One region of the Streptomyces sp. NBC_00820 genome, then DNA from elsewhere that is predicted to be linked to it. Evidence: riboswitches for the same ligand, from Rfam matches in the RefSeq annotation. Region 1 holds a riboswitch; the other holds the start of a gene.
What was found. A riboswitch is a leader RNA that binds a small molecule or an ion and turns the genes downstream of it on or off. The one in region 1 is predicted to bind glycine.
Positions count from the first base shown of each region.

Region 2: it holds a riboswitch for glycine, as region 1 does, so the genes downstream of both, gcvP (aminomethyl-transferring glycine dehydrogenase) here and gcvT (glycine cleavage system aminomethyltransferase GcvT) in region 1, are expected to answer to the same signal.

Region 1 is NZ_CP108882.1:5,622,890-5,634,929, reverse strand. It holds partial or broken gene OIB37_RS25565 (ABC transporter ATP-binding protein) at 1-276, opposite strand, end outside; gene OIB37_RS25560 (ABC transporter ATP-binding protein) at 273-1,367, opposite strand; gene OIB37_RS25555 (ABC transporter permease) at 1,364-2,371, opposite strand; gene OIB37_RS25550 (ABC transporter substrate-binding protein) at 2,444-4,195, opposite strand; gene OIB37_RS25545 (ABC transporter permease) at 4,251-5,249, opposite strand; gene OIB37_RS25540 (enhanced serine sensitivity protein SseB C-terminal domain-containing protein) at 5,609-6,385, opposite strand; gene OIB37_RS25535 (enhanced serine sensitivity protein SseB) at 6,579-7,370, opposite strand; gene OIB37_RS25530 (AAA family ATPase) at 7,412-8,104, opposite strand; glycine riboswitch at 8,284-8,384, shown strand; glycine riboswitch at 8,385-8,507, shown strand; gene gcvT (glycine cleavage system aminomethyltransferase GcvT) at 8,547-9,689, shown strand; gene gcvH (glycine cleavage system protein GcvH) at 10,039-10,416, shown strand; gene glyA (serine hydroxymethyltransferase) at 10,432-11,700, shown strand; gene OIB37_RS25510 (L-serine ammonia-lyase) at 11,792-12,040, shown strand, end outside.
Region 2 is NZ_CP108882.1:1,431,387-1,443,426, reverse strand. It holds gene OIB37_RS06670 (DNA polymerase IV) at 182-1,537, shown strand; gene OIB37_RS06665 (PRC-barrel domain-containing protein) at 1,698-2,069, opposite strand; glycine riboswitch at 2,189-2,282, shown strand; gene gcvP (aminomethyl-transferring glycine dehydrogenase) at 2,459-5,344, shown strand; gene OIB37_RS06655 (TOBE domain-containing protein) at 5,454-5,873, opposite strand; gene OIB37_RS06650 (ABC transporter ATP-binding protein) at 5,912-6,997, opposite strand; gene OIB37_RS06645 (ABC transporter permease) at 7,057-7,914, opposite strand; gene modA (molybdate ABC transporter substrate-binding protein) at 7,911-8,744, opposite strand; partial or broken gene OIB37_RS06635 (hypothetical protein) at 8,895-9,380, shown strand; gene OIB37_RS06630 (TOBE domain-containing protein) at 10,066-10,461, opposite strand; gene OIB37_RS06625 (APC family permease) at 10,598-12,040, opposite strand, start outside.

The sequences.
Region 1 (12,040 bases):
GGTCGGGTCCTGGAGACGGGTGATGACCCGCCCCATGGTCGACTTGCCGCAGCCCGACTCGCCGACCACGCCCAGGGTCTCGCCCTTGCGCACCTCGAAGTCGATGCCGTCGACCGCCTTCACGGCGCCGACCTGGCGCTGAAGGATGCCCTTCTTGATCGGGAAGTGCTTGGTCAGGCCCTCGACCCGGAGCAGCACGTCCTGGTCTTCCACGGACGACGCCTGGTTCGGGACCGTGGCCTCGGCGACGGTGTCCGTCTTCTTGGTCTCACTCACAGCTTCGGCGCAATCTCTTCGGTCCAGATCCGCTCACGGTCCTCGGCCGGGAGGTGGCAGGCGGACCAGTGCCCGGTGCTCACCAGCTCCAGCTCGGGACGCACCGTGCGGCTGACGTTGCCCTCGGGGACGTCCGCGTACGGGCAGCGCGGGTGGAAGGCGCAGCCCGAGGGGATGTTGATGAGGCTCGGCGGCTGGCCCTTGACCGGGATGAGCCGTTCGGAGGTCTCACGGTCGATCCGGGGCATCGAGCCGAGCAGACCCCAGGTGTAGGGGTGCTGCGGCTTCTCGAAGACCTCTTCGGCGCGGCCACGCTCCACGCACCGGCCGCCGTACATCACCAGGACGTCGTCCGCGATCTCGGCGACCACACCGAGGTCATGGGTGATCATCATGACCGCGGAGCCGAACTCCTTCTGCAGGTCCCGGATCAGGTCGAGGATCTGCGCCTGGACGGTCACGTCGAGCGCGGTGGTCGGCTCGTCCGCGATGAGCAGCTCGGGGTTGTTCACCAGCGCCATGGCGATCATGGCGCGCTGGCGCATACCGCCGGAGAACTCGTGCGGGTAGCCGTCGACGCGCTTGGCCGGCTCCGGGATGCCCACGCGGTCCAGCATCTCGATGGCACGCGTGCGGGCCACCTTCTTGCTGACGTCGTGGTGGACCCGGTACGCCTCGACGATCTGGTCGCCGATCTTGTAGTACGGGTGCATCGCGGACAGCGGGTCCTGGAAGATCATCGCCATCTCGCGGCCGCGGAGCTTGCGCACCTCGTCCGGGGAGGCGCCGACCAGTTCCTTGCCGTCCAGCCAGATCTCGCCGGACATCTGGACGTTCTTGCCGCGGGTGCCGAGCCGGTGCAGGCCCATGATGGCCTGCGAGGTGACCGACTTGCCGGAGCCGGACTCGCCGACGACGGCGAGGGTCCGGCCCTTCTCCAGCGAGAAGCTGAGCCCGTCGACGGACTTGACCAGGCCGTCGTCGGTGGGGAAGTGCACCTTGAGGTCGCGGACCTCGAGGAAGGCTTCGGGCGTCCGGCGGTCGGAGGTGGGCTCCCCCACGGCCGCACCGGACTTGGAGAGTTCGGTCACGAGAGCCTCACCCGCGGGTCGGCGGCGGCGTAGAGCACGTCCACCAGGAGATTTGCGATGACGACGAAGAAGGCGGCGAGCAGCGTCACGCCGAGGATCTTCGGCAGGTCGTTGTCGGTGATGCCCTGCACGGCGTACTGACCGATGCCCTGCAGCGAGAACACCGACTCCGTGATCACGGCACCGCCGAGCAGCAGGCCGATGTCCATGCCGAACACGGTGATGATCGGCGTGAGAGCGGCGCGCAGTCCGTGCCGGACCACGACGTTGCGCTCACGCAGACCCTTGGCACGGGCCGTGCGGATGAAGTCCTCGTTCATCGTCTCCAGCATGCCCGAGCGGGTGAGCCGCGCGTAGATGGCGGAGTACAGCAGCGCGAGTGAACACCAGGCCGGGAACAGGGTGTTGGCCCACTGCGAGGGGTTCTCGGTGAGCGGGACGTAGTCGTTCCCGAAGATCGGCCACTTGAAGTGGAAGAGCAGGAGCGCCAGGTTGCCCGTGAAGAACATGGGCAGCGACACGCCGGTGAGCGCGATGCCCATGAAGGTCCGGTCGAGGTACGAACGCGGCCTCAGTGCCGAGATGACGCCGGCCACCACGCCCGAGAGCAGCCACAGTACGGCGGCACCCACGGCGAGCGAGAGGGTGATCGGAAGACGGGAGACGAGCTCCGGCCACACTGCCTGGTGGTTCTTGAACGAGTAACCGAAGCAGGGTGCGTCACAGTGCACCGTGGTGGGGCCGAGGTCGTAGGTGGCGCCGGCCACGATCCCCTTGATGAAGTGCCAGTACTGGACGTAGACGGGCTGGTCCAGACCGAGGTTGTGCTTGACAGCGACGATGTCCGCCTTCGACGGGCTCTTGCCGATGTACTGCTGCGCCAGCTGATCCGCTGTCTGCCCCACGAGCCGTGGCAGCAGGAAGAAGATGGCGAAGGTGACCGCGGAGACGACCAGCAGCAGCACGAGTGCCGCGAACGTCCGGCGGAGGATGTACGAGATCACGGGGATCGGCGCTGGTGCCCGCGGGCCGCAAAGCCCGCGGGCACCAATGCCTTCACCTGCCTTCCGGGGCTGCTACTTCGACGCGACGCCGATGTTGAGGTAGTCGTACTGACCGCTGAACGCCGCGGTGGACACCAGGTTGGTGTAGCTCTGCGGGCGGGCCAGCAGGACCTTGAAGTAGGTCAGCGGGACGAGGACGGCGTCGTCCATGGTCTTCTTGTCGATCTGCGTGTAGAGGCTGTTGCGCGCGGCGTTGTCCTCGGTGCCGATCGCCTTGCCGAGCAGGTCGTTGACGTCCTTGTTGTCGTACTGCGACAGGTTGGTGTTACCGGACTGGCTGATCGCCTTGCCGTTCAGGATCTGCTGCAGGAAGCCGTAGCCGGAGGGCCAGTCGGCACCCCACTGCATCATCTCCAGGCCGATGTTCTGCTTCGTGGCGAACTTCGGCACACCCGCGTAGTCGGTGAAGTACTTGCCGGACGGGTACTGCTTCAGGCTGGCGGTGATGCCGACGGCCTTCAGCGAGTTGATGATCGCCGTGGCGGCGTCGATCTCCTGCGGACGGTCCGAGCGGGCCGAGATGTTCGTCGAGATCGACGACTTGCCGCAGGCCTTCAGCTGCTCCTTGGCCTTGGCCGTGTCGCCCTTGCTGCCGGCGGAGGCGTAGACGTCCGACTTCTCGTAGCCCGGGATGTCCGGAGGCAGGACCGTGGAGGCGACGTCACCGCGGATCGGGCCGCCCTCGGCGGTCTGCACCGAGACCTTGTCGATCGCGAACTGGACGGCCTTGCGGCACTCGACCTTGTCGAACGGCTTCACCTTGGTGTTGATCGCCATGTAGACCAGGCGGCCACCGTAGGTGTTGTCCGTGTTGGCCTTCTGGCTCGCGTCGGTGAGCACCTTGGCCTGCGTGGAGGCCTGGACACCCGTACCGGCCAGGTCGATCGCGTTGCCGGCGAGGACGTCCTGGTCGATGGTCTCCGGGTTGACCTTCAGCTTGACGACGATCTTGTCCGGCAGCTGCTTGCGCAGCGGGTCGGTCTTCGCGTCCCAGTTCTCGTTGCGCACGAGCACGGCCTGCTTGCCGTCCTCGTAGCTCTGGAACTTGTAGGAACCCGAGGACACGATGCTCTTGACGTAGTCGACGCCCTTGTCCTTGGCCTGGGGCACCGGAGCCGTCTGCGGGGCGGCGACCAGGTAGTCGAACTCCTGGAAGGCCTGCTTCAGGTGGAAGACGATGGTGGTGTCGTCCGGCGTCTCGATGGAGGACAGGCCCTTGGCGTTCTTGTCCTTGTAGGGGCCCTTGTACTTGTCGCCGCCGGCCATGAACTGCTGGAAGTAGTTCGGGCCGAGGGAGAGCACGTCACGCGCGAAGTTGGAGCGCTCGACGGCGTACTTGACGTCCTTCGAGGTGATCGGCGAGCCGTCCTCGTACTTCAGGCCCGCACGCAGCTTGTACGTCCAGGTCTTGCCGCCGTCGCTCGGGGCACCCTTGCTCGCCGCGAGGTCCGGGACGAGGGTGTTGCCCTTCTCGCCCGCACCGGGCTGGAAGGTCATCAGCGGGCGGGCGTACAGCCGGCTGAGGTTGTACATGTAGGCGTAGTAAGTGTTACCGGGGTCGAACGAGTCCGGGACGTCGGACAGCTCGTAGGTGAGCGTCCCGCCCTTCTTGTCGGAGGCGTTGACGACGCCCTTGGTCGCGGCGTTGGCGCCGGCCGACTTGGTGCCGTTCTCGTTCTTGTTGTCATCGGCCTTGCTGCAACCCGCAAGAAACAGGCTGGCGGTGCCGATGGCCGCGATCGCGGCCAGCGCTGACCTTCGCATGATGGGCGTTTTCCCCTCCATTGTCGGAAACTTATTGGGCTCTCGGACGCGGGCCTCAGCGGCTGCGCGGGTCGAGAGCATCACGCAGACCGTCACCGAGCAGGTTGAACGCCAGGACAGTCACGAAGATGGCGAGACCGGGCACGATCATGTACTCGGGATCGACCTGGTAGTAGGTCACCGCTTCGCGGAGCATGCCGCCCCACGAGGCCTGCGGCGGCTGGATACCGACGCCGAGGAAGCTCAGGGAGGCCTCGAAGAGGATGTTGGTCGGGATCAGCAGCGTCGAGTAGACGATGATCGGGCCGACCAGGTTCGGCATCAGCTCGCGGAAGAGGATGTACGGGCCGCGGGCACCCATGCCGCGGGAGGCGTCGACGAACTCGCGCTCCCGCAGGGCGAGGGTCTGGCCGCGCACGATCCGGCCCAGGTAGGGCCAGTTGAAGAAGCCGATGACGAAGATGAGCACGCTCAGGTGGAGCGGCAGGCCGTTCAGGCCGAAGGCGCCGCCCTGAAGGGTGGCGGAGATGGCGATCGCGAACAGCAGGAGGGGGAAGGCCAGGAAGGTGTCCATCAGGCGGCTGATGACCGAGTCGACCCGGCCGCCGTAGTAACCCGCGACGACGCCCATGATCGCGCCGATCACGTTGGACAGGACCGTGGCACCGAACGCGACCACCAGCGAGACCCAGGAGCCCTCGAGGATGCGGGTGGCGATGTCCCGGCCGAACTTCGGGTCCAGGCCGAGGAGGTGGTCGCCGCTCATGCCGCCCCAGGCGCCCTTGGGCAGCGAGGTGTTGGCGTCGATGAGGTCCTGGTGGAAGGCGTTGGGGTCGAGCCCGAACACGGACTGGAGGGGACGCGAGAGGACCGCGAGGAGGACCAGCAGAATCACGATGACGGCGCCGGCGACGGCGGCTCTGTCCTTCTTGAACCGGGTCCAGGCGATCTGTCCAAGGGAACGACCCTCGATCTGCCCCTTACCGACACCGGCGAGGACAGCTTCCGGCTGTGTCTCGGCTGCCGTATCGGTGGTCTCGATCGGTGCGGTCACAGTGACCCGACCCCTCTCGCCGGTGGTGACCGGCCTGTGCTCGCCGCAGATTGCGGCTTTGTCGACTTGCACTCGACCACGAGGTCATCACAACCTCGCGTCTTGACTCGGGAGTCTTCAGTGTGGTTGCGATCAGCCGCCAGAGCTGGCGGCGAAAGTATGCGCAAACGTGATGCGTTGCTGGGGGTTCCGTTATCCGATCTCTGGGTAACGGGTAACGGACAGGGTCCAGTTGGGGCAAGGTGTCGATTCGGCGCGAATGGGGCGGACCGATCGGTGTCTACGCGCGAAGATGTGTGCGGAGTGGGCGAGTTCGGTGGTGACCGAGTGCAAAGCCTTTTCCCGCGCAGGTATTTGACTCAGTAGCCGCCGTGCACCGGCGGGTAGCCGTACCCCGGGGCCGGAGCCTGGGTCTGGGGCAGGACCTGAGGCTGGGGCGCGGCGTGGGCGTCGCGGTCGTAGAACGGCCGGGAGTTGGCGCGCATCCACATGACTACCGGGTCGTAGTCGTCGGTCATCACGACCGTGGAGACGGGCAGGCCCTCGGGTACCGCGCCGACGGAGCTCTGCATCATCGCCCGGACCGAGTCGACGGCGGCCGGTGAGGCGTCGTACACGTCCAGGCCGATGGCGAGGTACGGCGCCCCGAGCGTGGGCTGCACCCAGGCGCGGCGCAGGGCGCGCAGCGCGGGGGTGCGGTGGGCGTTCTGCGCGAGCAGGGCGTAGAACTGCGGGACCTCGATGGCGGGTTCGGAGAGGCGGAGCGGGCCGGCCGGCTGGCGGTCCAGGCCGGTGGCGATGCGGCGCAGGTCCAGCCAGGGGACGCCGACGCCGCCGCCGGGGGCGTGCGGGTTGAGCCAGAGGCCGTAGTGGTCGGGGTAGAGGGTGCGGGCCACGTCGAGGCCGTCGACCACCTCGTAGGACCGGTTCCAGCCACTGGCCGAGAGTTCCTGCGCGGACGTCACACAGGGGGCGTAGCCGAGGCCTTCGACCTCCATGTTCCCGTACTGCGCGTCCGGGGAGCCGGCCTGGCCGTGCCACAGGAGCATCCAGATCTGGCCGGAGGAGGGAGTGGCGAGGGCGCGCAGCAATGCCTCGTAGGCGTCGTAGCGCCCGGGGGTGACCTGGCGCAGCATGTGCTCGACGCTGCCGCTGTGGCTCGCGCTCACCTGTCGTACCGGCCCTTCTTGGATTGCCCCTCGTTTGGGAGACAGCTTAAGCGCCTGCCGGGCCAGGACCTCGGGTCCGTGCGCGAGTACCGGTGCGTTGTGGCACGTCGCGCAGTTCCCCGTGCCCCTGAGGTGCTTCAGTGCCCGCTTCGGTGGAACTTCAGTGCCCGTTTTGGTGGAAGGGGCGCACGTTGGTCTTGAGCCACTCCGCCACCGGGTCCTCGGTGACGTCCAGGAGGACCAGGTTGACCGGCCACGGGACCGGGACCTTGCCGAGGGCCCTGCCGAGGGCCTCCAGGGGGAGGGCGCGCAGGTCGCCTTCCCACGAGGAGAGTTCGACGCCGACGAACATCACCGGGTCGGCCGTCTCGATGGCGGCCAGGCAGCGGCGGGCGGTGCGGACCACGCCCGTCGCGGCGAACTCGGCGGACGCCGCGGCGAGGAAGTCGACCGGGTCGTCCTGCCAGTCGGGCTCGTACAGGCGGACCCGGCCGCCGCCGCCGAGGCCCTCCAGCGGGCTGTGGCCCGAACGGCACAGCTCGGCGACCGCCTCCGGCGGCAGCGGGACGCCGACCACACCGCCGGGGTTGACGGCGATGCCCGCCTGCGGCGGCAGGCCGCGGGCGAACTCCACGGCCGGGGCGATGGTGAACGACATGTGGGAGCCGACCACCTGCCGGAACTGTTCCTCGGAACTGAAGACCGGGACGTACACCTGGCCTTCGATGTCGAGGGTGGGCAGGTCGAGCGAACTGCTTTCGGGGGAGCCGCCGTTGGGCAGCGGGACCCAGACGAGGCTGCGGCCCAGGACCTCGACGATCCGTCCGCCCGCCGAGGGGATGCCGACGGAGGCCGAGAGCACCTCCTCCAGTTCGTTGCCGGGCCACCCGCCGTGCGGGTGGGGATGCGCCTGTGCCGGGAAGTCAGCGGGGAAGTCCGCCGGGAAGTCCATGTGCCTACCGCCTGCTGGGAACCATGCTGTGGCTCAAAAGGCTAGCCGGTGCCGGTGACAGAGCCACCCCCGGTGAACACGATCCGCCGCAGGACGTCCACCGCGTCCCGGTCCAGCAGCACCGCCGAGCCGCACCCGGCGGGCGGTTCGCCCCGCTCCACCGCGCGCAGCAGCCGGGCGTTCGTACGGCGGTGGCGGCTGAAGGCGTACCGGGACACCTCGCGGCCGCGCTCGCGCTGGCCCTCCCGGGCGGTGCCGGCGGAGACGTCCAGGAGGAGCAGGTGCAGGGTGCCGCCGCGGCGGCGGGCCTCGCGGGCCAGCCACGCGCGCACCCAGGCCTGGGTGCCGCAGTCGTGCACGACCACTCCCTCGCCGCCGCGCAGGGCGCGGCGCAGCCCGGCGTAGTGGGCGAGGCGGACCAGGGGGCGGTAGAGCGCGTACGGCAGGAGGCGGGGGGCGCGGGCGTCCCAGCGGTCGCGGGCGTCCTGGGAGTCGACGCGGGGGCCGGTGACCACGCGGTGCATCAGGGTGGACTTGCCGCTGCCGGGCAGCCCGGTGATCACCACCAGGTCCCTGGGGCCGAAGTGCAGGGTGTGCGGGCTGTGCCCGGCGTGGTCGCGCAGGTCGCGGACGGCCGCGGACGGCCGCCCGGCCAGGCGCTCGCGGGCGGGGGCGGAGGGCTGCTTCGGCACCGCGATGCCGGTGGTGGCGGCGTACGCCGTGGTCCTGTTCACCGTGATCGTCCTCCCCTGTGGGCTCGGGGGATCCCTGCCCTCGTAATGTAAAGAGAAGGTAATGCGCGATGTCCGGCGGTTCGGTGCGCGTACTGCCACGGATCGGTTACAACTGACGTGCCCTTCAGGGGCGGGCCGGGGCGTGCAATGATGTGCGCGCCAACTGCATACCGGCCGTTTGAATCCGCGCGGGAGAGTCCCCGGCAGCATGTCTCGCTGGGGCGCCGAAGGAGCAAGTCCCTCCCTTGAATCTCTCAGGCCCCGTTACCGCGCGGGCGAGGCACATCTGAAAAGCGGGCCGCTGCGACAGTGGCCCCACCCAAGGTGCAAGTCGTGACCCGCGGCTCTTCCCGAGCCGGTGGTCATGGCGAACCTCTCAGGTTCCGATGACAGATGGGGAGGACCTTCCTCGCCCGTCATGCCTCTGGGAGACGACCGACCGATGAGCAGTACCGAATCCCGTCAGCCCCGCCGTACCGCTCTCGATGCCCTGCATCGCGAACTGGGCGCCACCATGACCGATTTCGCCGGCTGGGACATGCCCCTGCGGTACGGCTCCGAGCGCGACGAGCACGTCGCGGTGCGCACCCGGGCCGGTCTCTTCGACCTCTCGCACATGGGCGAGATCACGGTCACCGGCCCCGAGGCGGCCGCCCTCCTCAACCACGCCCTCGTCGGCAACATCGCCTCGATCGGTGTCGGCCGCGCCCGCTACACGATGATCTGCCAGGCCGACGGCGGCATCCTGGACGACCTGATCGTCTACCGGCTGGCCGAGGCCGAGGCCGGTTCGTCCACGTACATGGTCGTCGCCAACGCCTCCAACGCGCAGGTCGTCCTCGACGCGCTGACCGAGCGGGCCGCGGGCTTCGACGCCGAGGTCCGCGACGACCGTGACGCCTACGCGCTCCTCGCCGTCCAGGGCCCCGAGTCCCCCGGCATCCTGAAGTCCCTCACGGACGCCGACCTGGACGGCCTGAAGTACTACGCGGGCCTGCCCGGCACCGTCGCCGGCGTCCCGGCGCTGATCGCCCGCACCGGCTACACCGGCGAGGACGGCTTCGAGCTGTTCGTGAAGCCGGAGCACGCCGTGGAGCTGTGGCAGGCCCTGACCCGGGCGGGCGAGGACGTCGGCCTGGTGCCGTGCGGCCTGTCCTGCCGGGACACCCTGCGCCTGGAGGCGGGCATGCCGCTGTACGGGCACGAGCTGACGACGTCCCTGACGCCGTTCGACGCCGGGCTCGGCCGGGTGGTGAAGTTCGAGAAGGACGGCGACTTCGTGGGCCGCGAGGCGCTGACCGAGGCCGCCGCGCGGGCCGAGCAGAACCCGCCGCGCGTCCTGGTCGGGTTGATCGCCGAGGGCCGCCGGGTGCCGCGCGCCGGGTACGCCGTCGTCGCCGGCGGCGAGGTGATCGGCGAGGTCACCTCCGGCGCCCCCTCCCCCACCCTGGGCAAGCCCATCGCCATGGCGTACGTCGACGCGGCGCACGCGGCACCGGGCACCGAGGGTGTCGGCGTGGACATCCGGGGCAGCCACGAACCGTACGAGGTCGTCGCGCTGCCGTTCTACAAGCGGCAGAAGTAGCCCCCTGCGCGCGAGCGGCGACGCGGGAGCGGGCCGGGACCGGTGACACGGTCACGGACCCGTGACCGGCGGGCCAGGCCCCAGGCCGGCCCGCGCCGGGCCGCCGCGCGAAACACGCGTGCCGTACGGGCCACACGAAGCACACGTGGCGCGCAAGACACCCGAAGCGCACGTGGCGTACGGGGCACACGGATAAGTGGACACCGGCAACCTGCCCCAGCAGGCTGGGGCGCGGTCGCGCGATCAAGCCGGACGCCGTACGTGACCCTGCGCACATTCGCCCGCTCACCAGCGGTTTCAGTACTTCCCTTTTGACCAGCACCTCCCCGCGTACAGGAGAATTCAGGCCATGAGCAACCCGCAGCAGCTGCGCTACAGCAAGGAGCACGAGTGGCTGTCGGGCGCCGAGGACGGCGTCTCGACGGTCGGCATCACCGAGTACGCGGCCAACGCGCTCGGCGATGTCGTCTTCGCCCAGCTTCCCGAGGTCGGCTCCGAGGTGACCGCGGGGGAGACCTGCGGCGAGCTGGAGTCGACCAAGTCCGTGTCCGACCTGTACTCGCCGGTCACCGGTGTGGTCACGGAGGCCAACCAGGACGTCGTCGACGACCCGTCCCTGGTGAACTCCGCCCCCTTCGAGGGCGGATGGCTGTTCAAGGTCCGCGTGGCGGAGGAGCCGGGCGACCTGCTCTCCGCCGACGAGTACACCGCCCAGAACGCCGGCTGAGGGAGTCGTAGTCGTATGACCGTTCTGAACACGCCCCTGCACGAGCTGGACCCGGAGATCGCCGCGGCGGTCGACGCGGAGCTGCTGCGTCAGCAGTCGACGCTGGAGATGATCGCCTCCGAGAACTTCGCGCCGCTCGCGGTGATGGAGGCCCAGGGTTCGGTCCTGACCAACAAGTACGCCGAGGGCTACCCGGGCCGCCGCTACTACGGCGGCTGCGAGCACGTCGACGTCGCCGAGCAGATCGCCATCGACCGGGTCAAGGAGCTGTTCGGCGCCGAGTACGCCAACGTGCAGCCCCACTCCGGCGCCTCCGCCAACCAGGCGGCCCTGTTCGCGCTGGCCCAGCCAGGGGACACCATCCTCGGCCTGGACCTGGCGCACGGCGGCCACCTGACCCACGGGATGCGGCTGAACTTCTCGGGCAAGCAGTTCGACGTGGTCGCGTACCACGTGGACGACGCCGGCCTGGTCGACATGGCCGAGGTCGAGCGGCTCGCCAAGGAGCACCGCCCCAAGGTGATCATCGCCGGCTGGTCGGCGTACCCGCGCCAGCTGGACTTCGCCGAGTTCCGCCGGATCGCCGACGAGGTCGGGGCGTTCCTGTGGGTCGACATGGCGCACTTCGCGGGCCTGGTCGCCGCCGGTCTGCACCCGAACCCGGTCGAGTACGCGGACGTGGTCACCTCCACGACCCACAAGACGCTCGGCGGTCCGCGCGGCGGCATCATCCTCGCCAAGAAGGACTTCGCGAAGAAGCTGAACTCGTCCGTCTTCCCGGGCTTCCAGGGCGGCCCCCTGGAGCACGTGATCGCGGCCAAGGCGGTCTCCTTCAAGGTCGCCGCGGGCGAGGAGTTCAAGGAGCGCCAGCGCCGTACGGTCGAGGGCGCGAAGATCCTCGCCGAGCGGCTGACGGCGGCGGACACCCGCGAGGCCGGCGTGAACGTCCTGTCCGGCGGGACGGACGTGCACCTGCTCCTGGTCGACCTGCGCGACTCCGAGCTGGACGGGCAGCAGGCCGAGGACCGCCTCCACGAGGTCGGCATCACGGTCAACCGCAACGCGGTCCCGAACGACCCGCGCCCGCCGATGGTCACGTCCGGTCTGCGGATCGGCACGCCCGCCCTGGCCACCCGCGGCTTCACCGCCGAGGACTTCGCCGAGGTCGCGGACGTGATCGCCGAGACGCTGAAGCCGTCGTACGAGGCGAACGCGGAGGCCCTCAAGGCCCGGGTCACGGCCCTGGCCGCGAAGTACCCGCTGTACCCGGGCCTGAACAAGTAAGTCCGTTTCATCCGGCATCGCGCACACTGGACGGTGTGCGCGATGCCGTCCCCGCACCGCCCCAGCACCACCCTGCATTGAGGAGTCACCCGTGGCCGTCTCGGTCTTCGACCTGTTCTCGATCGGCATCGGCCCGTCCAGCTCTCATACGGTCGGCCCGATGCGCGCCGCGCGCATGTTCGCGCGCCGCCTGCGCAACGAGGACCTGCTCGGCTCGGTGGCGTCCGTGCGCTGCGAGCTGTACGGCTCGCTCGGCGCGACCGGCCACGGCCACGGCACCCCGAAGGCGGTGCTGCTCGGCCTGGAGGGCGCCTCCCCGCGCACGGTCGACGTGGAGGGC
Region 2 (12,040 bases), 4.2 Mb from region 1:
TGCTGTGACGGCCAGGTGCCCTGACGGCGAGCTGCCCTGACGGCCAGGTGCCTGAGCGTGGGCTGTCTCGACCAGGAGGTCCCTTGATCGCGGGGCCGGCCGGGCGATCGGCCCGGCCGCGGCGCCGCTCCGGGTGTCCCGCGCCGCGGCATTGTCAGTGGTGTGGTGCAGCATCGGACATGTGAGAAACACGCCCACGATCCTGCATCTCGACATGGATGCCTTCTTCGCCTCGGTGGAGCAGGCGTCCAAGCCGAGTCTGCGCGGGAAGGCCGTCGTCGTGGGCGGGCTCGGACCGCGCGGTGTGGTGGCCACCGCGTCGTACGAGGCACGGGTGTTCGGGGTGCACTCGGCGATGCCCATGGCCCAGGCGCGCAGGCTCGCGCCCAACGCCGCGTACCTCGTGCCGCGCTTCTCCCTGTACCGGTCGGTCAGCGAGCGCGTGATGGCCCTGCTGCGGGAGCTGTCCCCGCTGGTGGAGCCGCTGAGCCTGGACGAGGCGTTCGTGGATCTGGAGGCCGGGCACGCGGCCTCGGACGAGGAGTCGGCGCGGCGGGCCGGGATCACGCTGCGCGCGGACATACGGGCGGCCACGGGGCTGACCGGGTCCGTGGGGCTGGCCGCCTGCAAGATGCTCGCCAAGATCGCCTCGGAGCAGGCCAAGCCCGACGGACTCGTGCTCATCGAGCCCGGGACCGAGCGGGCGCTGCTGGGCCCGATGTCGGTGCGTACGCTGCCCGGGGTGGGGCCGGCCACCGGGGACCATCTGCGGCGGGCCGGGATCACCACGGTCCAGGAACTCGCCGAGGCGGGTGAGGACGAACTCGTCCGGATCGTCGGCAAGGCCCACGGGCACGCCCTGTACGCCATGGCGCTGGCGCGCGACGACCGGCCCGTGGTGGCCGAGCGCGAGGCCAAGTCGGTGTCGGTCGAGGACACCTACGACGTCGACATCCACGACCGGCTGCGAGTGGGCCTGGAGGTGCAGCGGCTCGCCGACCGGTGCGTGGGCCGGCTGCGCGGGGCAGGCCTGTCGGGACGGACCATCGTGCTGAAGGTGCGCCGCTACGACTTCTCGACGCTGACGCGCTCCGAGACGCTCCGGGGCCCCACGGACGATCCGGCCGTGATCCGCGAGGCGGCCGCGCGGCTGCTGGAGTCCGTCGACACCACCGGCGGGGTACGGCTGCTCGGCGTGGGCGTCTCCGGGCTCGCCGACTACACCCAGGAGGACCTGTTCGCCCAGGCGGCGGGTGACCTCAGGGCCACCGAGCCGCAGGAGACGGTGCCGGAGACGGCGCAGGAGCCGCCGGAGGAGGCCGAGCGGCAATGGCGTGCCGGGCACGACGTCCGGCACACGGAGTACGGACACGGCTGGGTGCAGGGCAGCGGCCTGGGCCGGGTCACCGTGCGCTTCGAGACACCGCAGTCGCCGCCGGGGCGGATCCGTACCTTCCGGGTCGACGATCCGGGTCTGGAGCCGGCGGATCCGCTGCCGCTGGTGCTGGTGCCGGACGAGGTGAGCACCGAGGGGTGACCGGTGGGTGACCCGTGGGGGATCGAAGGGTGACCGATGTGGAGCGGTCTGCAGCGGTCCGTGGCGGTCCGTGGCCGGGGTGTGCCGGGTGTGGCCGGGTCGTGGCTCAGAGCGCCTTCCCCGTACCGCTCGGGAGGCGCTGTGGGCGGAGGCGGTCGGCTCAGGTCTCCTCGGTGCCCGCCAGTTTGCCGAAGTCGCGGTCGGGTACGCCGGGCGCCGCGGCCACGTCCAGGCCGTAGTGGTGGTAGAGCTGCAGTTCCTGGTCGGGGGAGAGGTGGCGGCCGACGCCGAAGTCGGGGGCGTCCTTGATGAGCGCGCGGTCGAAGGGGACTCTGAGGGTGCCCTCGACCAGTTCGCTGGGCTCCAGCGGGACGAAGGCGTCCCGGGAGAACAGACCGGTGCGTATGGCCGCCCACTCCGGCACGCCCGTCGCGTCGTCGAGATACACCTCGTCGATGGTGCCGATCTTGGTGCCGTTGCGGTCGAACGCCCTGCGGCCGATCAGGTTGCGCGGATCGATGTCGGTCTGCACGGTCCCTCTCCCTCCACGTGGTCGCAACTCATCCGTAAGCACTACGAAAGAGCACATTGAAGGAGGCGGCCACTCGAGGCCTGCGGCGTTGACCTCGCTGGTAGTCTGACAACGGCTGCTGACCCCGTGCGGGAGAGTCCTCCGAGCACTCGGAGGCGCCGAAGGAGCAACTCCTCCCCGGAATCTCTCAGGCCCCCGTACCGCACGGACGAGGTCACTCTGGAAAGCAGGGCGGGCGTCGACAACTCCCGTCCTCACCGACGGTGAAAGCCGGGACCCTCGGGCGCCCGGTGAAGCTCTCAGGTTCGAGATGACAGAGGGGGAGGCCGTCCGGGCACCCGCGCCGAGGTGCCCCTCGCAGGTCGCGTCAGACCAGGAGGCCTCCGTACATGACCGCCCATCGCATTCCGCTCTCCGAGCTCGAAGCGGGCATCCCCTTCGAGCAGCGCCACATCGGCCCCGACCAGGAGTCGCGGGCCAAGATGCTCGCGCAGGTCGGTTACGGCTCCCTCGACGAGCTGACCGCCGCCGCGGTCCCGGATGTGATCAAGAACGCCGACGCCCTGGACCTCCCGGGCGCCCGCACCGAGGCCGAGGTGCTCGCCGAGCTGCGCTCGCTCGCCGACCGCAACCAGGTCCTCGGCTCCATGATCGGGCTCGGCTACCACGGCACCTTCACCCCGCCCGTGATCCTGCGCAACGTCATGGAGAACCCCGCCTGGTACACGGCCTACACGCCGTACCAGCCGGAGATCTCCCAGGGCCGTCTGGAGGCCCTGCTGAACTTCCAGACGACGGTCGCCGAACTGACCGGCCTGCCCACCTCCGGCGCCTCCCTCCTCGACGAGGGCACCGCCGCCGCCGAGGCGATGGCGCTCTCCCGCCGCATGGGCAAGAACAAGAAGGGCCTGTTCCTGGTCGACGCGGACACGCTGCCGCAGACCATTGCCGTCATCGAGACGCGTGCCGAGCCGACCGGCGTCGAGGTCGTCGTCGCCGACCTCAGCGACGGCATCCCGGCCGGCATCGCCGAGCGGGACATCAACGGCGTGCTCCTGCAGTACCCGGGCGCCTCCGGTGCCGTACGCGACCTGAAGCCGGTCATCGACCAGGCGCACGAGCTGGGCGCCCTCGTCACCGTCGCCGCCGACCTGCTCGCCCTCACCCTGCTCACCTCGCCGGGCGAGCTGGGCGCTGACATCGCGATCGGTACGACCCAGCGCTTCGGCGTGCCGATGGGCTTCGGCGGGCCGCACGCCGGCTACATGGCGGTGCACGAGAAGTTCGCGCGCAGCCTGCCCGGCCGGCTCGTGGGCGTCTCCGTCGACGCCGACGGGCACCGCGCCTACCGCCTGGCCCTGCAGACCCGTGAGCAGCACATCCGCCGGGAGAAGGCCACCAGTAACATCTGCACCGCGCAGGTGCTGCTCGCCGTGATGGCCGGCATGTACGCCGTCTACCACGGCCCCGAGGGCCTGCGGACGATCGCCCGCCGCACCCACCGCTACGCCGCGATCCTCGCCGAGGGCCTCAGGCAGGCCGGCGTCGAGATCGTCCACGGCGCCTACTTCGACACCCTCACCGCGCGCGTGCCCGGCAAGGCCGGCGAAGTCGTCGCAGCGGCCCGTGAGAACGGGGTCAACCTGCGTCTCGTCGACGCCGACCACGTCTCCATGGCCTGCGACGAGACCACCAACCGGGCCCAGCTGGGCGCCGTCCTCTCCGCGTTCGGCATCGAGGGCGACGTGGCGGCGCTGGACGCGGCCGCCGGTGAGGCGCTGCCCGAGGCGCTGCTGCGCACCGACGACTACCTGACGCACCCCGTCTTCCACGAGCACCGCTCCGAGACGGCCATGCTGCGCTACCTGCGCAAGCTGTCCGACCGCGACTACGCGCTCGACCGCGGCATGATCCCGCTGGGCTCCTGCACCATGAAGCTCAACGCGACCACCGAGATGGAGCCGGTCACCTGGCCCGAGTTCGGCCAGCTGCACCCCTTCGTGCCCGCCGAGCAGGCCGAGGGCTACCTCACGCTCATCCGCGAGCTGGAGGAGCGCCTCGCCGAGGTCACCGGCTACGACAAGGTCTCCCTCCAGCCGAACGCCGGTTCGCAGGGCGAGCTGGCCGGGCTGCTGGCCGTACGGGGCTACCACCGTGGCAACGGTGACGAGCAGCGCACCGTCTGCCTCATCCCCTCCTCCGCGCACGGCACCAACGCGGCCAGCGCGGTGATGGCCGGCATGAAGGTCGTCGTCGTGAAGACCGCCGAGGACGGCGAGATCGACGTCGAGGACCTGCGCGCCAAGATCGAGCAGCACCGCGACGAGCTCGCCGTGCTGATGATCACCTACCCCTCGACGCACGGCGTCTTCGAGGAGCACGTCGCCGACATCTGCGCCCAGGTCCACGACGCGGGCGGCCAGGTGTACGTCGACGGCGCCAACCTCAACGCCCTGGTCGGCCTCGCCAAGCCCGGCCACTTCGGCGGCGACGTCTCCCACCTCAACCTGCACAAGACCTTCTGCATCCCGCACGGCGGCGGCGGCCCCGGCGTCGGCCCGGTCGCGGTCCGCGCGCACCTGGCGCCGTACCTGCCGAACCACCCGCTCCAGCCGGCCGCAGGCCCGGAGACGGGCGTCGGCCCGATCTCCGCGGCGCCGTGGGGCAGCGCGGGCATCCTGCCGATCTCGTGGGCGTACGTCCGCCTGATGGGCGGCGAGGGTCTGAAGCGGGCCACCCAGGTCGCCGTGCTCTCCGCCAACTACATCGCCAAGCGCCTGGAGCCGCACTACCCGGTGCTCTACACCGGTCCCGCCGGCCTCGTCGCGCACGAGTGCATCGTCGACCTGCGCCCGCTGACCAAGGCGACCGGCGTGAGCGTGGACGACGTGGCCAAGCGCCTGATCGACTACGGCTTCCACGCGCCGACCATGTCCTTCCCGGTGGCCGGCACGCTGATGATCGAGCCGACCGAGTCGGAGGACCTCGGCGAGCTGGACCGGTTCTGCGACGCGATGATCGCCATCCGCGCCGAGATCGACAAGGTCGGTTCCGGTGTGTGGCCCGCGGAGGACAACCCGCTGCGGGGCGCCCCGCACACCGCCGCCGCGCTCGGTGGCGAGTGGACGCACGCCTACACCCGTGACGAGGCCGTCTTCCCGGCCGGTGTCTCGGCCGCCGACAAGTACTGGCCGCCGGTGCGCCGCATCGACCAGGCCTTCGGCGACCGCAACCTGGTGTGCTCCTGCCCGCCCCTGGACGCGTACGAGGACTGACCGGCTGCGCGCGGTCCCGCAGGGACCGGATGACGGCAGAGGTGAGGCCCCGCCCGGACACCCGGGCGGGGCCTCACCCGTATCAGTCGCTCGCCGGTGACACCTCGGTTCAGTCGGTCGCCAGTGACACCTCGGTCGACTTGATCAGGGCCACCACCGGGTCACCGGCCTTCAGGCCCAGGTCCTGCGCGGACTCCTGGGTGATGGCGGAGGTGAGTTCGCCGCCGTCGACCGTGACCTTGACCGTGGCCATGGCCGCGCCGCAGGAGACGTCGCTGACGGTGCCGGGCAGCTGGTTGCGGATCGAGACGTGCTCCAGCGGCTCCGTGGCGAGCGACACCTCGGTCGACTTCACCAGGGCACGCACGCGGGAGCCCTCGGACAGCCCGAGGTCCTTGACGGCGTCCAGGGTGATCGCCGCGGTCAGGTGCCGGCCGCCGGTGAGCCGGATCCTGACGGTCGCCATGGCCTCGCCCGACTGGATCGCCGTGACGGTGCCGGGCAGCTGATTACGGATGCTCATGGTCATGAACGCACACCGTAGTGTGCGGCAGGCCGTCACATGGCTCAGGCGGGATACGCGTGGGTCTGCGTCGCCTTGACGGTCGCCCAGACCGGCGTACCAGGGTGCAGGTCCAGTTCGGCGGCGGCGACCGTGGTGAGGTCGGCGGCCAGGGAGAGCTCGCCGGCCAGGTCGACGCGGATCTGGTCGCCGTGGGTCTCCAGGCCGGCGACCTCGCAGCGCCACACATTGCGTGCGCTGGCGCCGGTGGGCCGCTCCTGGAAGAGGGTGACCGCGACCGGCGGGAAGGCCACGAACGCCGGTCCGGACAGGTCTTCCGTGGTCGTGATCGAGGGCCCGGCGTCCAGCCGTACGGTGTGCCCCTCGGCCTGGCCGCGGTACAGGTTGAGGCCGACGAGCTGCGCGATGTAGTCCGTGCGCGGACGGCGGGCGATGTCGGAGGGGGTGCCCTCCTGCACGATCCGGCCGTTCTCGATGACCACGAGCCGGTCGGCGAGCACCATGGCGTCCAGCGGATCGTGCGTGACCAGTACGGCGACGGCCTCGAACTCGGCGAGGTGCCGGCGCAGCTGGGCGCGGACCTCCAGGCGGGTACGGGCGTCCAGGGCCGCGAGCGGCTCGTCCAGGAGCAGCAGCCGGGGCCGGGTGGCCAGCGCGCGGGCCAGGGCGACGCGCTGGGCCTGACCGCCGGAGAGACGGCGGGGCTTGGCGCCGGCATGGTCGGCGAGCCCCATCCGGTCCAGCCAGACGGCGGCCTGCGCCCGCGCCTCGCCCTTGCGGACGCCCTGGCAGCGCGGCCCGAAGGCCACGTTGTCCAGCGCGGACAGGTGCGGGAAGAGCAGATAGTCCTGGAAGACCACGCCGACCGGACGGTCCTCCGGCGGGGTGCGCTCCAGTGAGTCGCCGTCCAGCCGCAGGTGCCCGTCGCCGAGCGGGACCAGGCCCGCCAGCGCGCGCAGGGCGGTGGTCTTGCCGGCACCGTTGGGGCCGAGCAGCGCCACGACGTCCCCGGGCGCGGCGGACAGGGCCACGTCCAGCCGGAAGGCGCCGCGGTCGACGACCAGACGGGCGTCGAGCCCCTGCTCGCCCGTGGTCTCCAGGCCGGCCGTGGGCGCGTCGGTGTCGGTCATGAAGCGGGTGTCCTCCAACGGCACGGTCGCAACGGGCGTCCTCCATCCTCGCCGCACCGTCACGCTCCTGTCATCCAGCGGTCCCGCAGCCCCGCCAGCACCGCGATCGACACGGTCAGCAGGACCAGGCTGAGGGCGATGGCGGCCTCGGGGTCGTTCTGCATGGCGAGGTAGACCGCGAGCGGCATCGTCTGGGTACGGCCGGGAAAGTTGCCGGCGAAGGTGATCGTCGCGCCGAACTCGCCGAGCGCGCGTGCCCAGGCCAGGACGGCGCCCGCGGCGATGCCGGGGGCGATGAGCGGCAGGGTGACCCGGCGGAACGCGGTGAAGCGGGAGGCGCCGAGCGTGGTGGCCGCCTCCTCGAAGCGCGGGTCGGCGGCCCGCAGGGTGCCCTCGACGCTGATGACCAGGAACGGCATCGCGACGAACGCCTCGGCGATCACGACTCCGGTGGTCGTGAACGGCAGGGTGATACCGAACCAGGCGTCGAGCCACTGGCCGACGACCCCGTTGCGGCCGAGGGCGAGCAGCAGTGCCACACCGCCGACCACCGGCGGCAGGACCAGGGGCAGCGTCACCAGGGCGCGGACGAACCCGCGGCCGGGGAAGTGCGTGCGCGCCAGCAGCCATGCCAGCGGTACGCCCAGCACCAGCGCCACCGCGGTGGCCAGGGTGGCGCTGATCAGGGACAGCTGGAGCGCCTGCCACACCTCGGTGCTGGTCAGCTGCTCCGGCATGCTGCCCCAGGGTGCGCGGATGAGCAGCGCGGCGAGCGGCAGCAGGAGGAACGCCAGGGCCATCAGGCCCGGCACGAGCAGGGGGAGCGGGACACCGCGCCGGCCCCTGCCGACGCGGCCGCGCCGCGGCCGACCTGTGCGGGGGCCGGCCGCGGCGCGGGCCTTGTCGAGTGAGGTCACGGCTTGAGGAACCCGGCCTGGTTGAGCACCTTCTGACCATCGGCGGACTGCACGAGGGCGATGAACGCCTTGGCGGCATCCGCGTTCTTCGAGTCCTTCAGCAGCGCGATCGGGTAGTCGTTGATCGCGTTCGCCGACTCGGGGAATTCCACGCCCTCCACCTTGTCGCCGGCGGCCTTCACGTCGGTCTTGTAGACGACCGCGGCGTCGGCCTCCTTCAGCTCCACCTTGTTCAGGGCGGCCTTGACGTCCTGCTCGTAGGAGACCGGGGTGAGCTTGAGGTGGCTGGCGTCCAGCGCCTTCTGCGCGGCGGCGCCGCACGGCACTGTCTTGTCGCACAGGACAACCTTCATGCCGGACTTGGTGAGGTCCTTCAGCGAGGACACCTTGTCGGGGTTTCCCGGCAGGGTGGCGATCTCCAGCTGGTTGCGGACGAAGGTGGCCGGGGTGCCGACGGCGTCGCTCTTGTCCGTCACGATCTTCATCGTCTTGGGGCTGGCGGCGGCGAAGACGTCCGCCGGGGCGCCGCTGGTGATGCTCGCGGCGAGGCTGTCGCTGCCGCCGAAGTTGAAGCTCACCCTGGTGCCCGGGTGCTGCTGCTCGAACTCCTTGCCGAGCGTAGTGAAGCTCTCCTTCAGCGAGGCGGCCGCGAACACGGTGACGGTGCCCGAGAGCTTGGGGGAGGCGGAACCGGCCGCCGCGGAGTCGGACTGGTCCGACTTGGGGGTGGACGAGTCGCTGGAGGAGGAGCAAGCGCTCAGCGCCATCAGGGCGATGGCTCCCACGCCGGTCAGCTGCATCAGGCGGGTCCGGCGCGTGGAACGGGTCATCACGTATCTACTCCTCGAAACGTATGGAACAGCTGGCTCGCCCTTCCAGGGCCGGGGGTCGGCCACGTGACGATAATACTGCCGCATTTGCCAGACGTAATCCCTCTGTCGCATCGCATGAGCTGGAAGGTTGTGGTTTAGGGCTGGCATATGCGTTTGTGCAGGGCCATTGCGCGGGTAGGCAATCACGGGAGGTGGTCGCAGGTGAAGCTCGCGCAACTCGACCTGAACGGCGATCTGGCCCGGCCCGCGCGGCTGGCCGTTCCGGACCTTTTCCGCTGGCCGCAGCACAGGGCGGACGTCAGCTTCGACTGCTCCACCAGTGGCATCCAGCGGCACCGGTTCACCGGACCGCGCCTGTACGACGTACTGGTGGACGCGGGCCCCGGGTTCGACCCCGCCCGGCGCAAGGACCGGCTGCGCTTCCTCATCGCCGTCATGGGTGTCGACGGCCACCACGCCCTGCTGTCCTGGGCCGAGATCGACCCCGATTTCGGCGATGCCCCCGTGCTGCTCGGCGTCACGATCGACGGGAATCCGCTGGACGCGGCGGGCCCTCAGCTGGTGGTACCGCAGGACCGGTGCGGTGCCCGGCACATCAGCGGGATCACCGGAATCCGGGTGGACGGGGGCTACCGTTTCGCGGCTACGGCTACGGCTACGGCTACGGCTACGGCTACGGCTACGGCTACGGCTCCCGCTTCGGCTCCCGCTTCGGCTCCCGCTCCCACTACGGCTACGGCTACGGCTCCCGCTTCGGCTCCCGCTCCCACTACGGCTACGGTTGTCGCGGACCGGGCGACAGCGACGGCTTCCTGACCGCTGCCGGTGCCTTCGGCGGGGCGGTCCTTGCGTGAACCCGGCGTGGGCGCCGCGGCCTTGCCGGTGACGGCGCAGGCCGTCACCAGGAGGCGGGCCTGGGTGTGACGCGGACGGCACCGGACGTCAGGGCGCGCCCCTCGGACCTGTCGCGGGCGCGCGGTGCGGGCGGCCTCGGACGCTCGCGGAGGCGACGGGTGCGGCTCGGTGGGTCCGGAGACTCACGGAGGCTGTGGGGCGGCTTCGCGGCCCCGGAGATTCGCGGATGCGGTGGGGCGGGCCTCGTGACTCCGGAGCTTCGCGGAGGCGACGGGCGTGGGCTGGTGGCCCCGGAGGTCCGCAGACGTGGTGGGGGCGTGGTTCTGGTCCCCTCAGGGGTCGCCGAGCCGGGGCGCGGCTCCGGGCTCCCTGGGGGAGCGGGGGCGCCAGCGGCTCCCACGGGTGGAGCTGGCGCGGCGCGGACCCCGAGTCCGGACAGACTGCCTCGCCGCGCCGGCCCCCGTCAGAACCGGTCGATGTGCACGTTCGTGGACTTCACGCGGGCCGTCGCCTCCATGCCGACCTCCAGGCCCAGCTCCTCGACGGCCTCGCGGGTCAGCAGGGAGACCAGCCGGTGCGGGCCGGCCTGGATCTCCACCTGGGCCGCGACGTCGCCGATCTTGATGGCGGTGACGATGCCGGGGAAGGCGTTGCGGACGGAGGTGTAGGAGGGGTCCTCCTCGCCTCCGCCGCTCTGGGCCAGCTCGACGGAGAACGCGGCGAGATCCTGGCCGGCGATGAGGCGCCGCCCGGACTCGTCGCGATGCGTGGCCATCCGGCCGGCATCGGCCCAGCGCCGGGCGGTGTCCGGGCTGACGCCGAGCAACCGTGCGGCCTGGCCGATCGTGTAGGACTGCATGCTGGCCACCATAAAACTAACGGTCAGGAACTGTGGACATGGGGTGGTGGCGGGTCTGACGCGACAGTGCGTCAGCCTGCCGGTGAACCGGTCCCGGAGCGTGCCCCGGGGGCCGGTCCCGCTACGCCGTGTGGCCTCAGCCGGTGTGGACGCGGGGGCGCCGCTTCCGGTCCGGTTCGGCCTCGCGGAGGACTTCACGGGTGACCGGGGCGACCTCGCCCTGGCCGAAGAGGAAGAAGCGCAGGAAGTTGGCGAACGGGTTGCCCTCGGTCCACTCGAAGTAGATGTGCGGGGTGCAGCGCGTCACGTCCCGGACGTGCAGGAGGAGCGCGGCGAGGGCGTTCGGGATGGAAGACGACTCCACCGTCAGGACCCGGTAGCGGTTGTGCAGCACGTCCCCGTGCACCTTCAGACCGGTCTCGAACTCGGAGGGGTCGGTGACCGTGACCTCGACGAAGACGAAGTCCTCCTGCTCGGGCATGTCGTTGTCGGCGCGGATCTGCTCGATCTTGTCGCGGTACTCGGCCTTGTCGCGCTGGTCGGGCTCGTTGGCGATGAACCGTATCTTGCGGCTGGCCATGTCCCTGACGAATCGTTCCGCCATCGGGTCGAGCGTCACGCTCGTCACCCGCAGCTCGAAGGCGCGGGCCAGCCGGGACAGCAGCGAGACCAGCATGATGCCCGCGATGAAGCAGGCGCCGATCTTGACACCGTCGGGACGTTCGATGACGTTCACGACGGTCGTGTAGAGGAACACGGCCGCGATGACGGCGAAGCCGATGGTCCAGCCGCGCTGTCCCGCCTTGCGCGCGGCGATGGTCACGGCGATCGCCGCGGAGCTGATCAGCACCAGCACACCGGTGGCGTACGCGCCGCCCTGCTTGTCGACGTTGGCGTCGAAGAGCCAGGTGACCAGGAAGGCGATCAGGGTGAAGACGATGACCATCGGGCGGACGGCGCGGGCCCAGTGCGGGGCCATGCCGTAGCGCGGGAGATAGCGCGGCATCAGGTTGAGCAGTCCGGCCATCGCGGAGGCGCCGGCGAACCACAGGATCGCGATCGTCGAGACGTCGTAGACCGTGCCGAAGACGTTGCCCAGGTATTCGTGCGCGAGGTAGGCGAGCGCGCGGCCGTTGGCCTGGCCACCGGGCTTGAACTCCTGGGCCGGGATCAGCAGCGTGGTGATGAAGCTGGTGGCGATCAGGAAGCAGCTCATGATCAGCGCGGCGGTGGTCAGCAGCTTCTTGGTGTCCCGGATCCGGCCGGTCGGCCGCTCCTCCGTGTCGCTGTCGTCGCCCCGGACGTGCGGCATCACGGCGACGCCGGTCTCGAAGCCGGACAGACCGAGGGCGAGTTTCGGGAAGACGATCAGGGCCACGCCGATCATCACGAAGACGTTGCCGTGCTGTGCGGTCAGGGCGGTGGTCCAGTCGGTCACCACGTGCTCGGCGGTGAGGACGTGCCACAGGCCGACGATCACCACGACGACGTTCAGCCCGAGATAGATGCCGACCAGTGCCACCGCGACACCGATCGCCTCCAGGAAGCCCTTGAGGAAGACCGCGCCCAGCAGGGCCAC